Regions from separate parts of the Synechococcus sp. HK05 genome, predicted to be linked through region 2. Evidence: predicted binding sites of a transcription regulator. Region 2 holds the regulator's gene; the other holds the start of a gene.
What was found. Region 2 encodes NtcA, which controls nitrogen genes in cyanobacteria. Its sites were predicted from a motif close to GTANCNNNNGNTAC; they were not measured.
Positions count from the first base shown of each region.

Region 1: a site for NtcA is predicted at 5,121-5,134, ahead of KUL97_RS11415 (ferredoxin--nitrite reductase). Genes of this name have one in related genera too.

Region 1 covers NZ_JAHRXJ010000011.1:398,547-405,593, forward strand. Annotated here, with positions in the region: gene KUL97_RS11390 (anthranilate phosphoribosyltransferase family protein) at 1-626, opposite strand, end outside; gene cynS (cyanase) at 851-1,312, shown strand; gene KUL97_RS11400 (HEAT repeat domain-containing protein) at 1,369-2,166, opposite strand; gene KUL97_RS11405 (formate/nitrite transporter family protein) at 2,169-3,053, opposite strand; gene KUL97_RS11410 (ferredoxin--nitrite reductase) at 3,121-3,255, opposite strand; gene KUL97_RS11415 (ferredoxin--nitrite reductase) at 3,342-4,916, opposite strand; gene KUL97_RS11420 (hypothetical protein) at 5,198-5,416, opposite strand; gene KUL97_RS11425 (CbiX/SirB N-terminal domain-containing protein) at 5,426-6,085, shown strand; gene cobA (uroporphyrinogen-III C-methyltransferase) at 6,082-6,876, shown strand; gene KUL97_RS11435 (hypothetical protein) at 6,863-7,047, opposite strand, start outside.
Region 2 covers NZ_JAHRXJ010000011.1:29,757-36,803, forward strand. Annotated here, with positions in the region: gene KUL97_RS09615 (NIL domain-containing protein) at 1-164, opposite strand, end outside; gene KUL97_RS09620 (thioredoxin domain-containing protein) at 311-814, shown strand; gene thyX (FAD-dependent thymidylate synthase) at 860-1,582, shown strand; gene dcd (dCTP deaminase) at 1,586-2,179, opposite strand; gene KUL97_RS09635 (cob(I)yrinic acid a,c-diamide adenosyltransferase) at 2,179-2,799, opposite strand; gene rph (ribonuclease PH) at 2,922-3,656, shown strand; gene ntcA (global nitrogen regulator NtcA) at 3,721-4,461, shown strand; gene KUL97_RS09650 (DUF3084 domain-containing protein) at 4,500-5,657, shown strand; gene KUL97_RS09655 (resolvase) at 5,654-6,085, shown strand; gene KUL97_RS09660 (DUF3146 family protein) at 6,094-6,351, opposite strand; gene pth (aminoacyl-tRNA hydrolase) at 6,363-7,013, opposite strand; gene KUL97_RS09670 (TatA/E family twin arginine-targeting protein translocase) at 7,033-7,047, opposite strand, start outside.

The sequences.
Region 1 (7,047 bases), 370 kb from region 2:
GTCCACAACAGTTCCAGGCTGGCCACCGGGGGGCGCTTGCCCAGATCTTCCCGGTAGCTGATCAGGCTTTCGGCGGCAGGGAAATGGTCGGGCTGATGCACCAGAGCCAGTTGCAACTGATCCAGTTGCTGTTGCACCCAGCTGAGGCTGCGGCCTCCGAGGCCTACGCCCAGGGCCTCAAACAGTTCCACGGCGGTGATGCCGTATTTCACCGGCATGCGCCCCGCACCCTGCAGCACCACCGGTAGCCCGGCCGAGGCGAGCACCAGGGCTGTGAGGGGATAGATCGGTGCGGTGCGCGTGCGCCCATCGAAGGGCATCCCAAAACTGATCGCTGGGCTGCTGGTGTGCAGCTGAGGCCCGCGGCGCCTGTACACATCCAGCATCCCGGTGAGCTCCTGGGGCTCCGGCCGGCGGATGCGGTGGGCAATCAGGAACGCGCCGATCTGAGCTGGGCTGGCGCCTCCATCGAGGATCAGCTCCATGGCATCGGCGGCCTCGGCGCGGCTCAGGCCACTGCTGGTGTGTTCGCCGCTGCCGATTTTGCGCAGATAGGTTTTGAAGCGCTCCCGGCTCGCAGCGCTGCACAGTTGATCTGGGGTGGCGGCGGGGGCAGCGAGCGTCAAGCCGGTTATCGCTAAAGCTGGGTCTCAACTGCGATTCTGCGCGCCGATGGGGCGGCTTCTGGTAGCGATCGCTACCAGAATGATGCGGCCTTCGGTTGCAACGGCTGCATTGTTGAGGCCTTGGGTCGGGCGATTCTTGAAACCGGAACGGCGCTTTTTTCTGAGCGTTCCGTTGCTGTTTTGCCGCAACTGCGGCTTTTGGTATGACTGTTACCCCCGCTGCAATGCCCTCCCTTGCGGCTCCCTCCCAGGCCACGATCACAGCCACACTCATGGCGGCCAAGAAGGCCAAAGGTTTGAGCTTTGCGGATCTCGAGGCGGCGTTGGGTCGCGATGAAGTGTGGATCGCTTCTCTCTTCTATGGCCAGTCCACGGCATCCGTTGAAGAGGCCGCCAAGTTGGCTGAACTCCTCAGCCTGGATCCTGCGATCACCGAAGCCCTGCAGGCCTATCCCACCAAGGGTGGCCTGGATCCTGTGATCCCCACAGATCCCCTGATCTACCGCTTCTACGAGATCATGCAGGTGTATGGCATGCCGCTCAAGGATGTGATTCAGGAGAAGTTCGGCGATGGCATTATGAGTGCGATCGATTTCACTCTTGATGTCGACAAGGTTGCTGATCCTGCTGGCGACCGTGTCAAGGTCACGATGTGCGGTAAGTTCCTGCCCTACAAAAAATGGTGATCTGAGCGTTCACCCGGCGAGCCCGCTTCGGCGGGCTTTTTTGATGGCTTGCTCTATCAGAGCGTGAGATTTTGCGCGCGCAGCTGTTGCTCCAGCCAGGCGCGATGACGCACCTGCGCCTGGAGTTGCCGGCGGATGCAGGTGTCCAGCCGTGAAGGCTGCTGCTGTCTCATGCGGGCGAGCAGCAGCCGGCAGCTGTCTTGGCTGCCAATGCAGCCCAGGGCCTGGATGGCGGTTTCCGCCACGCCAGGCAGCTGATCGGCATCGATGCAGGAATCCAGCACGGCCAGAATTTCAGGCTCCTGGCGGCGTTGCAGCAGTCGCAAGGTGGCGATCACCACCTCGGCGCGCAGGTCGTTCAGGAGGGGTTGGGTGAGTGTGAGCAACGCTTCAGTGCTCAGGCTGCGGCTGCGGAAGGTGAGCAGTGCCAAGCCAGCCAATCGCTCCGCTTGGGCCGGCGCGGCCAGGGCCGATTCAATGATGGAGAGGTCAATCTCCTGGCCCCAGCAGGCCAGCGCTTCGAGCACGGCAGGGCGTAGCTCTCCGGCTTGGTGCAGCCACTGCAGCAGTTGATCCCTTGCCTGTGGGTGATGGCAGATGCCCAGGGCGCGGATCAATGGAAGGCTGCAGCCTCCATCGCTGCAGAGCTCCAGGATCAAAGCGATGGCCCCGGGGCCGGCCATGCCCAGCCGCTCGCCGACGGCGAGGGCCAGATCAGGGTCGGCGATCCGGGGCAGGAGTTCAGCCAGTTCTTCGGGGCTGAGGGGTTGCCGCCGCCAGCGACCCAGCCGGGTGGCGAGCTCGGTGTGCTGCTCAGCCGAGAGCACACCTTGGGCAGCGGCAGTGGAGGGCATGATCAGCGGGCGCCCAGTTCGGCGGCGAGCTCGCGTTCGAGCTTCTCATCGTGCTCCTTGGGCAGCACGTTGCTGATCTTGGTGCGGTGGGTGCTGTAGAAGAGCATGCCGATGAACACCATCCCGCCCACGATGTTGCCGGCGGTGACGGGGATGAAGTTCCACACGATCACCTTGCTGAAGGGAACGCCCGAGCCCAGCAGGGGACCAGCGGTGTGCAGGAATTGATTCACCACGATGTGCTCCATTCCCAGGGTTTGGAATGCGGTGATCGGCAGCCAGCAAGCAAGAATCTTGCCGGGCACGCTTTTGCTCACCAGGGCCATGGTCACGCCCAGGCACACCAGCCAGTTGGCCACCACGCCCCGCAGGAAGGCCAGGAAAAAGCCTGTGCTGCCCAGTGCCTCATATTTGCCGATCACATTTGCTTTGTTCAGCTTGATGATCGTGGCGGCGACGGCATTCCAGTCGCCTGCCCAGGCTGCATCCGCAGGGGCTGCGCCACCGCTTTTCAGGCTCAGCATCATGATCACGGCCACCGCCAGGGTGCCGAGGAAATTGCCGATCCACACCCAGATCCAGTTCCGGAAGGTGGCACTCCACGTGCTCTTGCCTGCCCAGACCGCCATCGGCAACAGGGCGAAGTTTCCGGTGACCAGCTCCATGCCGAACAGCACGATGCTGGCGAAACCGAAGGGGAACAGCACCGATCCGAGGAAGGGCAGCTTGGTCTGAGCGGCCACGGTGAGCGCCAGCACCACAGCCAGGCCCAGGATGGAGCCGGAATAAAAACCGCGCAGCAAGAGGTTCTTGATGCTCACGGTTGATTTCTTGCCCCCGGCAACAATCATGCCGTCGACAAGTTCATTGGGTAGGACGTAGTCCATCTGTGAGGCGGTTGCACTCATGGGATGCGTTGCGGTGGTTTGGGTTGGATGGCGCGAACGACTGAACTCAGCCGCTGATGCGGTTCATCAGGCGTGAGAGGAAATCCCGGCTGTTGCGGCTGATCGGGGGGGTGTCCTGGCCGCTGCTGCTGAGCCAGTTCACAAAGCGAGAGAAGAGATCGCGTTGGGTGGTGGAGGGCATGGCGTGTGGAGGATGGTGGTGCGACAGGCAGGGAGCCGGGCTTCAAAAGAACAGCGCCGCGGCAACGATCTGCTCGCCAGAAGCAATCAGTGCTGGCGTGGTTTGGCGCCGAACTGCTCGATCAGCAGTTCTTTGAGCACCTGTTTCACGTCGCTGGCGGGCACGGCCTTGCGGTGCAGGGCGCCGATCTGGGGGTTGGCCCCCTGGGAGCCGCCGATGGTGATGTCGTAGCCCTCGCCCATGCCGCCCTCAGGGTTCCGGGCTTTGGTGCCCGTGAGGCCAATGGCGCCCATGTAGGCCTGGCCGCAGGTGTTGGGGCAGCCGGTCCAATGGATCTTTAGCTCCTCGGGCAGCTCCAGCTCGCGGTCGAGTTCTTCGGCGGCGGCGAGGGCCTGGTCCTTGGTGTTGGTGAGGGCGAAGCTGCAGTAGGTGTTGCCCGTGCAGCTCACGGTGCCGGCGGCCAGATGGCTGGGGGCCAGGCTGAAGCGCTGCAGCAGCGGCTCTGCCTGGAAGGCAGGGATCTGCTCGGAGGCGATCCCGCTGAGGATCACGTTCTGATCTTCGGTGAGGCGAATGTCGCCGTCGCCATAGCGCTCAGCCAGCCCAGCCAGATCCTGGAAGTCGTCGGCTTTGAGGCGACCCACCGGCACGTGCAGGCCTGCGTAGTTCAGTCCGTCCTGCTTCTGAGGATGGAGGCCGTAGTGGCTGCGGGGCTCGTGATCAAACACCGAGCCCGGGTCGGGGGTGAGCGGGCCGAAGCGCTCTTCCACCATCGCGCGGAAGGCATCGAGCCCAACCTGGTCGAGATAGAGGCGGAAGCGGCCTTTGGGGCGCTTGTCGCGCTCGCCGTTGTCGCGCCAGATCTTGATCACCGCTCCTGTGATGGCGCAGATCTGATCGGGTCGCACCCAGGCGTTGAGAGGAATGGCGTAGGCATTCATCTGCGAGGAGAGAATGCCGCCGATCCACACCCCGAAGCCCAGTTCACCGTTGCGCTCCACGGGGTGGAACACGATGTCGTTGTGGAGTAGGAAGTTGTCGCGCGCACCGGCAACAGCGGTGTTCCACTTGCGCGGCAGGTTGGAAAACTCGGGATTCCCGGCGCGGTTGTTGGTGAGGTAGTTCTCCAGTTCAACCGTGTAGGGCCGGGTGTCCACGATTTCGTGGGGGTCGATGCCGGCAATCGGATTGCCGGTCACATTGCGGGGGTTGTCGAAGGCGGATTGGATCGTGGTGAGCCCCACCTCCTGCAGGCGGCTCAGGATCTCCGGCAGGTCTTCCAGCAGTACACCGCGCAGCTGGATGTTCTGGCGGGTGGTGATGTCGGCACTGCCGTTGGTGCCATAGCGGGCCACGATGCTGCCCACCACGCGCAGTTGCTCAGCGCTGATCACCCCGTTGGGCACGCGTAGCCGCAGCATGAACAGCCCTGGCGTTTTCGGCCGCCAGAACATCCCGTACCACTTGAGGCGAAGCTGCAGGTCGGTTTCATCAACGTTTTCCCAGCCCAGCTGCGCAAACCGCTCGATTTCACTCCCTACAAGGAGACCGTCTTTGGCGGCTTTGTTCTGCTCGATCTTGTTGAGCTTTTTCCCTTCGAGCCATGGCGCTAAAGCGCTGGGCTGCGGGGAATCGTTGCTGATGGATGGGGTAACCACCATGGGTGCTGAAAGTGATGTTCTGGGTGGAACTGGAGTCAGCGCTGGACAGCTCGAACCGAGGCACAGTTCGGCGCGCTGCAGGACAATGCACTGTCTCCAGGCCGCTTCAAAACGAACAGCACGGCTTGGTTGGAGTGATTAAGCCATTCCTGGCGGCAGGGCGTTTGTTGCTGTTGCTACGAATGCCCCTGGCCTTGGGCAATGGTGTCAACCGCTACTTGAGAAGGGCGCGTCATCCGAGTTGATGATGCGGTTCTCAGGTGCTCGTTGTGAGCCGATCTTCAGTATTGACGGCCGATTTCGCCGAGCATGCGCACGGCGCCGTAGCGCAGCATCTGCCAAACCCGGCCCATGGCCATCAGATCGGCATCCAGCTCGCGGCGCCAGCGGGTGTCGGCGGTGTCTGCGCTGAACCGCTCGGGGGAGCGGCGTGCCCCCCGGCTTTCCGGCCGAGCGGTGCGGGTGCGTCTCGAGCTGGGGATGGGGCGCTGCGATGGCATGGTGAAGGCATGAGAGGCGATTGGGCGACTTCACCAGTCCAGGGCTCCAGCCAGTGGTGGCCGTTGCTACGGAACCTGCGTCGCCGTGGCCCCTGGTCGTTGTTGGTGGTGGTGCACGGCCACAGTGGTGGTGTGATTCCTGCCGTGCTGGTGCAGGCGCTGGATGCTTTGGCCAAGCAGCGGCCGGCGCCGGTGTGGGTGCAGGCGCTCACCGCTGAACCTGTCGACTTGCCGCCGGGCGAGCGGTTGTTGGTGGTGCCATTGCTGCTCACACCCGGCAGTCATGCCCGCTTTGATCTGCCGGCCCTGCGGAATCGGCTGCGCGCGGCGGGACATGAGGTGGTGCTGTTGCCCTTCCTGGGGGCCTGGCCTGTATGGCTGGAGCATCTCCGCACGCTCGTGGCCGCCGTGGGCTGCGGTTCGGTGCTCCACCACCCCTTGCGCTCAGGTGTGGCCGATCGCTACCTGCAGGCTGTGGCGCAGCGCCTGGAGCGCCCGTTGATCAGTGATTGGCCGGTGGACGGAGCGCCTGGCGGCCCGTTGCCCCTGGCATTGGCCCCCAACCGGATCACCGCTCAGCTAGAGGATGCAGGCTTCGACGCCCCGGCCTTGTTAGAGCGTCCCGCCACCCGCGATCTGGTGTTCACCTTGCTGCGCAACCTGCCATGACCGAGTTCAGCAACGGCAAGGTGTACCTGGTGGGTGCGGGGCCGGGCGATCCCGACCTGCTCACGATCAAGGCCCATCGGCTGCTCAGCAGCTGTGATGCGTTGGTGTACGACTCGCTCGTGCCGCGGGAGGTGTTGGCGTTGGTGCCCGACACGGCTGAGCAGCACTTTGTGGGCAAGCGGCGCGGCCACCATTCCGTGCCGCAGCCCAGCACCAACGCGGTGTTGGTGGAGCTGGCGGGCCGGCATCGCTGTGTGGTGCGGCTCAAGGGCGGCGATCCCTTCCTGTTTGGTCGGGGTGGAGAAGAAGCCGCCCACCTCGAGCGCCATGGCGTGGCGGTTGAGGTGGTGCCCGGGGTGACCGCCGGTATCGCCGCCCCCGCCTATGTGGGCATTCCCGTGACCCACCGCCGCGCTGGCAGTTCCGTCACCTTTGTGACCGGCCACGAGGAAATCGATAAAGCGCGTCCGAGCGTGGATTGGCGTGCGTTAGCCCGCAGCAGCGATGGCCTGGTGATCTACATGGGGCTGCACAACCTGCCCCACATCTGTGAGGAGTTGATTGCGGGAGGCCTTTCCCCCACCACCCCGGCGGCGGCGGTGCAGCAGGGCACGGTGCGCGGCCAGCGTTCGGTGATTGCCGATCTGGCCGGGTTGGCGGCTGCTGTGTCTGAGGCCGAGCTGGCTTCCCCTTCGATCGTGGTGATCGGCGAGGTGGTGAATCAGCGGGTGGAGAGTTGTGCTCCTGAGCCCGCTGCCGTGGAGATGCCGATCCCGCTCAAACAGGGTTGAGGGAAGCCTGGGGCCGCCGCAGGTTGCGCCCGAGGTGGAGATGGCGCAAGCTCCAGCCCCGCGCCGGCTCGGGCGCAGGCTGCGCCTGGATCCAGGCGTCGTCCTCCTCGGCCATGGCTTGGCGGTCGCTGCCGTCGAGTCCGCAGTAGAGCAGGTGCAGGATGCGATCGG
Region 2 (7,047 bases):
TCATCGATATCACCGGAGAGCTCCACCACCATGGTGCCGCTCTGATTCGGAGCGATCTGGGCCCGCAGGATCTTCGCGGCGATATCGAATTCCACCGCCAAGCGATAGGCAATCGGCTGGTGGACGGCCTCGCGGGGGAAATGGAGGGTGATGCGGCGCTTCACGCGGTCTGGCCCACCGGCACACAGGCTAACCAGAGCCAGAAAACTGGCAGATTGTGGAACGCCATCAGGCTCCCTACCGCCGCCCCACCGTGAGCGCACCCACGCCCGACTCCCCGGCCCAACCGTTGCTGGGACGCCGCGCCCGCATGCTGCTGGCCGCCCTTGGCGCCGTGCTGGCGCTGGCCCTCTTTGCCCTGCGGGGCGGCCTGCAACCGGCCGCACCGCTGGAGAAACTGGCCCGCCAATCGCTCGACCTCTCGGTGGCTCTGGGCGACGGCCGCCCCACCCTGGTGGAGTTCTACGCCGACTGGTGTGAGGCCTGCCAAGCCATGGCGCCGGCGATGGAAACGATTGAGCAGCAACACCACGGCCAACTCGACGTGGTGCTCCTCAATGTCGACAACCCGCGGTGGCAACCAGAGATCGACCGCTACGAGGTGAACGGCATTCCCCAGCTGGAGCTGTTCAATGCTTCCGGCAGCGCCATCGGCCGCGCCCTCGGCGCCCGCAGCAAACCCGAGCTCGAAGCGCTCACCACGGCCCTGATCGCCGACACGCCGCTGCCGCAGCTGGCGGGCCTGGCCACCCAGAGCGCCCTGCAACCCACCCTGGCGGCAACGCCGATGGCAGGCCCCCGCAGCCACAGCTGATCCCGCCAACCCCGCCTACCCTGCAGCCGCCAGGCGCCACGCCCCATGAACCGCTTCCGGGTTGAGCTGATCGCCGCCACCCCCAACCCGCAGCAGTGCATCTACGCGGCGATGCACCAGGACTACAGCGAGGGCTTTGTGGCCGCCGATCGCGCTGAGTGGCCCGACGAAACCAAGGCCGGCGAGATCTGCGTGAAGCGACTGCTAGCGGGTGAGCGCGGCCATTACGGCCCGCTGGAGCACGCCCAGATCGTGCTGAATGTGGGCTGGTTTCCCCATTCGGTGATGCAGCAGGCCCGCACCCACCGGGTGGGGGTGAGCTTCGATGTGCAGTCGATGCGCTATACGGGCGATCGCATCTGCCGGGCCGCCAATGGCGAACTCGAGCTCGAAGAGGTGTTCTACCTACGCCCCGAAGGGCACTACAGCGACCGCCAGGGCAAGAAATACGCCTACACCGCCGAGGAGCGCAGCAAAGATCTCGAGCTCTGCCGCCTGGCCGCCGAGCGCTACCGCGACATGCTCGCCGCCGGCTTCGCCGAAGAGCATGCCCGCGGCATCCTCCCCTTCGATTACCGCCAGCACTTCGTCGTGAGCTTCTCGCTGCGCGCCTTCCTGCATTTCATGGACCTGCGCGCCAAGCTCGATGCCCAGGAGGAAATCCGCGTGCTGTGCGATCTGATGTGGCCCCACATGCAGACCTGGGCTCCGGAAATCGCCGCCTGGTACGAGAAGAGCCGGCTACACAAGGCGCGGCTCGCTCCCTGAGCGTTACACCTTGGCGAGGGTGACGCGCTCCGGCTGGTGCTGGTACTTGCCGGCGCGGTCTTTGTAGGTGGTTTCGCAGGGATCGCCTTCAAAGAAGAGCAGCTGGCAAATGCCCTCGTTGGCGTAGATGCGGCAATCGGCCCCCGAGGAGTTGCTGAACTCCAGGGTGAGGTGGCCCTCCCAGCTGGCTTCCGCCGGGGTGGTGTTCACGATGATCCCCAGGCGGGCGTAGGTGCTCTTGCCGAGGCAGATCACGGTGATGTTGGCGGGCACCTTCATCTTCTCGAGCGCTACGCCGAGGCCGTAGGAGTGGGCCGGAAGGATGAAGTAGTCGCCGTCCTCATCGCGGTGCAGGGGGGCGGGCTCGAGGTTGGCCGGGTTGAACCGCTTGGGGTTCATCACCGTGCCCGGCACGTGCTTGAAGATCAGGAATTCCTGAGGCGACAGGCGCAGGTCGTAGCCGTAGGAGGAGCAGCCGAAGCTGAGCACCGGCTGGGCACCGTTGTCGGGATCGAGATGGCGCACCAGCTTGGGCTGGAAGGGCTCGAGCATGCCGGCTGCGGCTTGCTCGTTAATCCAGCGGTCGTTTTTGAGCATCAGAAACCTCGGCGCAGCTGCGTGACCTGATCCGCCATCGCCAGCAGGGCGCTGGGCATGGAAGGTCCCGTCAGAATCACATCCAGGTTGGAGGGCCGCTGCTCGAGAGCCGCCAGCACCTCCGCTTCCTCGAGGTATCCGAGCTCCACCGCCAGGCCCAGCTCATCGAGCACCAGCTGATCCAGCTGACCCGCCAGCATCTGCTCGCGGGTGAACGCCCACACCTCACGCACAGCCTCCCGCTCCGCGGCCCCAGCCGCATCGGCCGCCGCTGGTTCCGCCAGGCAACCAGCCACGGCAGGGCGCAACCACTGCAGCCGGCCGCACAGCCAGACGCTGCGCTCCAGCCCCTGGTCGACCCCGCCTTTCAGGAACTGGCTGATCAACACCCGGCTACCGAGACCGGCACTGCGCAGGGCCTGACTGAACACGCCGCTGAAACTGCCGCGAAACGAAGCGGTGTGCACCTGCAGCAAACCTTCCTGCTGCGCCACCAGGCGCAGGCTGCGCCCAGGCGCAGACACCGAGCTCACGGCTCGCCCGCCACCGCCGGCTCGATGACCAGGCCGGAATGGGCCGCTGGAGCCATTGCCGGGAAGGGCTGCAATGCTCGCCGTCATCTCCGCTTGGCCGCCGCGCTGAATCCTGAATGTAGCGGTGGTGAACCGATGGGCAAGCATCAGCCACTACCTGTAGTGCAAACACCCGTACCATCGGGCCAACGCAGATCCAGGCCCCAACGATGCCCGCAGCCCCCTCCCGCAGCGATGGACGCAGCCCGAGCGAACTGCGCCCAACCCGCTTCGACTGGGATCCAATGGGTTTTGCCCTGAGCTCGGTCACCGTGCACACCGGCCGCACCGCGGTGATCTGCAGCGTCTGCCTGGAGGAGGGTGTGCCGAAATGGCGGAAGGGCTCCGGCAAGGGCTGGCTCAGCGCGGACTACCGCCTGCTCCCCGCCAGCACCCCGAGCCGCCAGCCGCGAGAGCTGATGAAACTGTCGGGCCGCACCCAGGAAATCCAGCGGTTGATCGCCCGCAGCCTGCGGGCCTGCCTGGATCTCGAAGCCCTGGGCGAACGCAGCCTCCACATCGACTGCGATGTCCTGCAGGCCGATGCCGGCACCCGCACCGCCTCAATCACCGGTGCCTGGGCGGCGCTGGCCCTGGGACTGCAGCGCCTGGAGGCTCGCGGCGTTCTCAACCGCTCACCCCTCCTGGAGCAGGTGGCAGCGGTGTCGGTGGGGCTGGTGGATGGCCATGGCCTGCTCGACCTCGACTACAGCGAAGACAGCCGCGCCGAGGTGGATCTCAATGTGGTGATGAACAGCCAGGGGCAACTGCTGGAGGTGCAGGGCACCGCCGAGGGGGCTCCCTTCTCGCGGCACCAGCTCAACCAACTCCTGGATCTGGCGGACGACGGGCTGCAGCGGCTTCGGCATAGTCAGCTGCAGGCGCTGGAGCAAGCCCCGAAATAGTGTCAATCACTACAAGAGTCCGCAGGGGTGATCCGTAGGGTCCGCCTCAAATTGCCCCGCCGTTATGGTCGGCGCCCAGCCAGGCTTCAGCCGCTACTCCCCAAGCCCCACCACCGGCGCCGCAGGGCTCTCACCGGTGGCCGGATCTCCCGTGGCCTCCAACGCCACCCTGCTGGATGTGATCCGTGGCCTCAGTGGCAGCACCACCGAAACAGTGGAGCGCGGCAAAACCATTTTCTTCCCGGGCGATCCGGCCGAGAAGGTGTATCTGTTGCGGCGCGGCGCTGTTCGGCTCTCGCGCGTGTATGAATCGGGCGAAGAGATCACCGTGGCGCTGCTGCGGGAAAACAGCCTGTTTGGGGTGCTCTCGCTGCTCACGGGCCAGCGATCCGACCGCTTCTATCACGCTGTCGCCTTCACCCGGGTGGAGATGGTCACGGCCCCAGCCGCCTCGGTGCGCAAGGCGATCGAGCAGGACGCCAGCGTGGGTCTGCTGATGCTGCAAGGCCTCTCCTCACGCATCCTGCAAACGGAAACCATGATCGAAACCCTCACCCACCGCGACATGTCATCGCGGCTGGTGAGCTTTCTGCTGGTGCTCTGCCGCGATTTCGGCGTCCCCACCAGCGAAGGAATCACGATTGATCTGCGTCTCTCGCACCAGGCGATCGCCGAAGCCATTGGCTCCACGCGCGTCACGATCACTCGCCTGCTGGGGGATCTACGCAACGCGGGTCTGGTGCAGATCGACCGCAAAAAGATCACGGTGTTTGATCCGTTGGCCCTGGCCAAGCGCTTCAGCTGAGCGCTGTCCACCGATACTGAGCGTCGTCGCGCAAGCTTGTGTCGGGCTGGCTGCTAATCCTGGCGCTGCTGCTGCTGGGTGGAGTGCTCTCCACCCTCGGCGATCGGCTGGGCTCCAAGGTGGGCAAAGCGCGCCTCAGCTTGCTGGGGATGCGGCCGCGTCGCACGGCCGTGGTGATCACGGTGCTCACCGGCAGCCTGATCAGTGCCATCTCGCTCGGCCTGATGCTGCTGGTGAGCGATCGGCTGCGCACCGGCCTGTTTGAGCTCGACCAACTGGAGCGGCGCCTGCGCGAAGGCCGGGATGCCCTCGAGCGCAGCCAAAGCGATCTGAATGCCGCAGAGCAGGGGCGCCAGGAGGCCCGCAGCCAACTGGGCATGGTGGAAGCCCAGGCCGCTTCCCTACGCAAGGAGCTGGCACCGCTGCTGCAACAGCGCCGCCAACTGGAACAGGAACGCGACCAGCTCAGCCGCGAGATCGGCGCCAAGGATGCCGACATCCGCCGCAACCGCGAAGAGCTGACGCGGCTGAACACGCGCATCAGCGCCTCGGCCAAAGAGCTGCAGCAGCTGGAAACCAACCTGATCGCCCTCAGGCGCGGCGATGTGGTGATCAGCAGCGGCCAACCGCTGGAGATTGCCAAGGTGCGGATCCAAAGCCCTGAGCAGGCCAAGGTGGTGATCGAAGCCCTGCTCCGCCAAACCAACATCAACGTGTTCCAGCGGGTGCTGCCGGGGCAGCCCCCCAACCGCCAGATCCTGTTGGTTCCCCGCAGCGACATCACCAAGCTCGAAGGCATCCTGAGCAAACGGGGCGATTGGGTGGTGAGCCTGATCTCAGCCGCCAACGTGCTGAAGGGCGAACGCCAGGTGGTGGCCTTCCCCGATGTGCGCCGCAACAAGCAGGTGGTGAAAGCGGGCGAACAGTTGGCCACCACCGTGCTGGAAGGCGATGAACGCAGCCCGGAGCAGGTGCGCAGCCGCCTCAATCTGCTGCTCGCCTCGGCGTACAACACCGTGCAGCGGGCCGGCAGCCTGGCCAGCGGCCTTCAGTTCGATGCCGCGAGCGTGAACCAGCTGAGCCAGACCCTCATCAACCGCCCTACCGGCCAGGTGGTGCAACTGCAGGCGATCTCACTGCGCAACAGCGACCTGGTGGATCCGGTGGCCGTGGAACTGCGGGCGCTCCCGCGGTGAGCCACCTCGCCGCCATCGATCCGGGCCGGAGCAAATGCGGCCTGGTGCTGGCCGATCTGGAGCAGCTGCAAGTGCTGGCCGCCGGCGTGCTGCCACCGGAGCGCTGCCGGGTGCTGCTGCTGGAGTGGGCGCAAAGCCCGGGCTATGCAGCGGTGCTGCTGGGGGATGGCACCGGTAGCCGGCCCTGGCAGCAGTGGCTCCGCGCGCAGCAGCTGCACATGCAGCTGATCCCTGAGGCGGGCACCACCCTCGCCGCCAGGGATCGCTTCTGGCAACTAGAGCCCGCCCGCGGCTGGCGGCGATGGCTGCCCCGCGGTCTGCGCGTGCCTCCAAGGGATGTGGATGATGTGGTGGCCCAGTTGCTGCTCGAGCGCCACCTGGGCCAGGCGCTCAGCCGCAGTCCAGACCTGGAGCTCCTCGGCCGCTGAGGCCGCGCTTAAAACTTCGCGCGCACGGTGAAGGCGTAATCCCCACCGGGCTCCAGCTGATAGTCGGCCTTCAGGAGAAAGCGCAGCAGCGCATCGTGGATCAGAGCGCGGCCCAGCGAGGGTTCCACCAGCAACTCACCGCGATCAAAAAACCAACTGAACGTCCACTGAAAGCCGCCTGCGCTCACCTCGCCTTCCAGCAGGCGCTGGCTGAAGCTCTGCTGCAGCACCCGCAGCTGTGCTGTGGTGGTGGGCAAACGACTCACAGCAACGCTCCTCAGCCAAGCGGGGCTTCCGCCAGCTTGGCGGCAGCCGGCGCCACAAACCCGTTCAATCGGTTACCAGCGCGCTCAAAACCCAGCCTCTGGATCAGATCCACACCGGCCAGCACCTCCGCGAGCACCTCATCCAGCACCGGCTGCTCAGCGGCTGCAAAGCGGCCGAGCACATGGCCCACCGTGCGCTGTTTGCGCTCAACGGGATTGAGGGCCGGCGCACCGATGCCGATACGCAGCCGCGGGAACTCCTGCCCGCCCAGATGGGCGATGGTGCTGCGCAGGCCGTTGTGGCCGCCTGCACCACCGCTGGTGCGCAACCGCAGGCGACCCAGGGGCAGATCCATGTCGTCGACCAACACCAGCATCTGCAGCGGATCCAGACCAAACCAATCGAGAGCGGCACGGATCGCGCGGCCGCTGTCGTTCATGAAGGTCTGGGGCATGAGCAGGCGCAACCGCTGCGCGCCAACGCCCACCTCGGCCAGCAACCCATGCAGCTTGCTCTGGTGCTTGAAGCTGCCGCCGGCTTCGGCGGCGAGACGCTCGAGCGCCATGAAGCCCACGTTGTGGCGGGTGCCGGCGTATTTGTCGCCCGGGTTGCCGAGGCCCACCAGCAACTGCAAGGGGGCGGCGCCGCTAGATCCAGCCATGCACGCTCAACGGATCAGCTCAGGCCTCTGACGA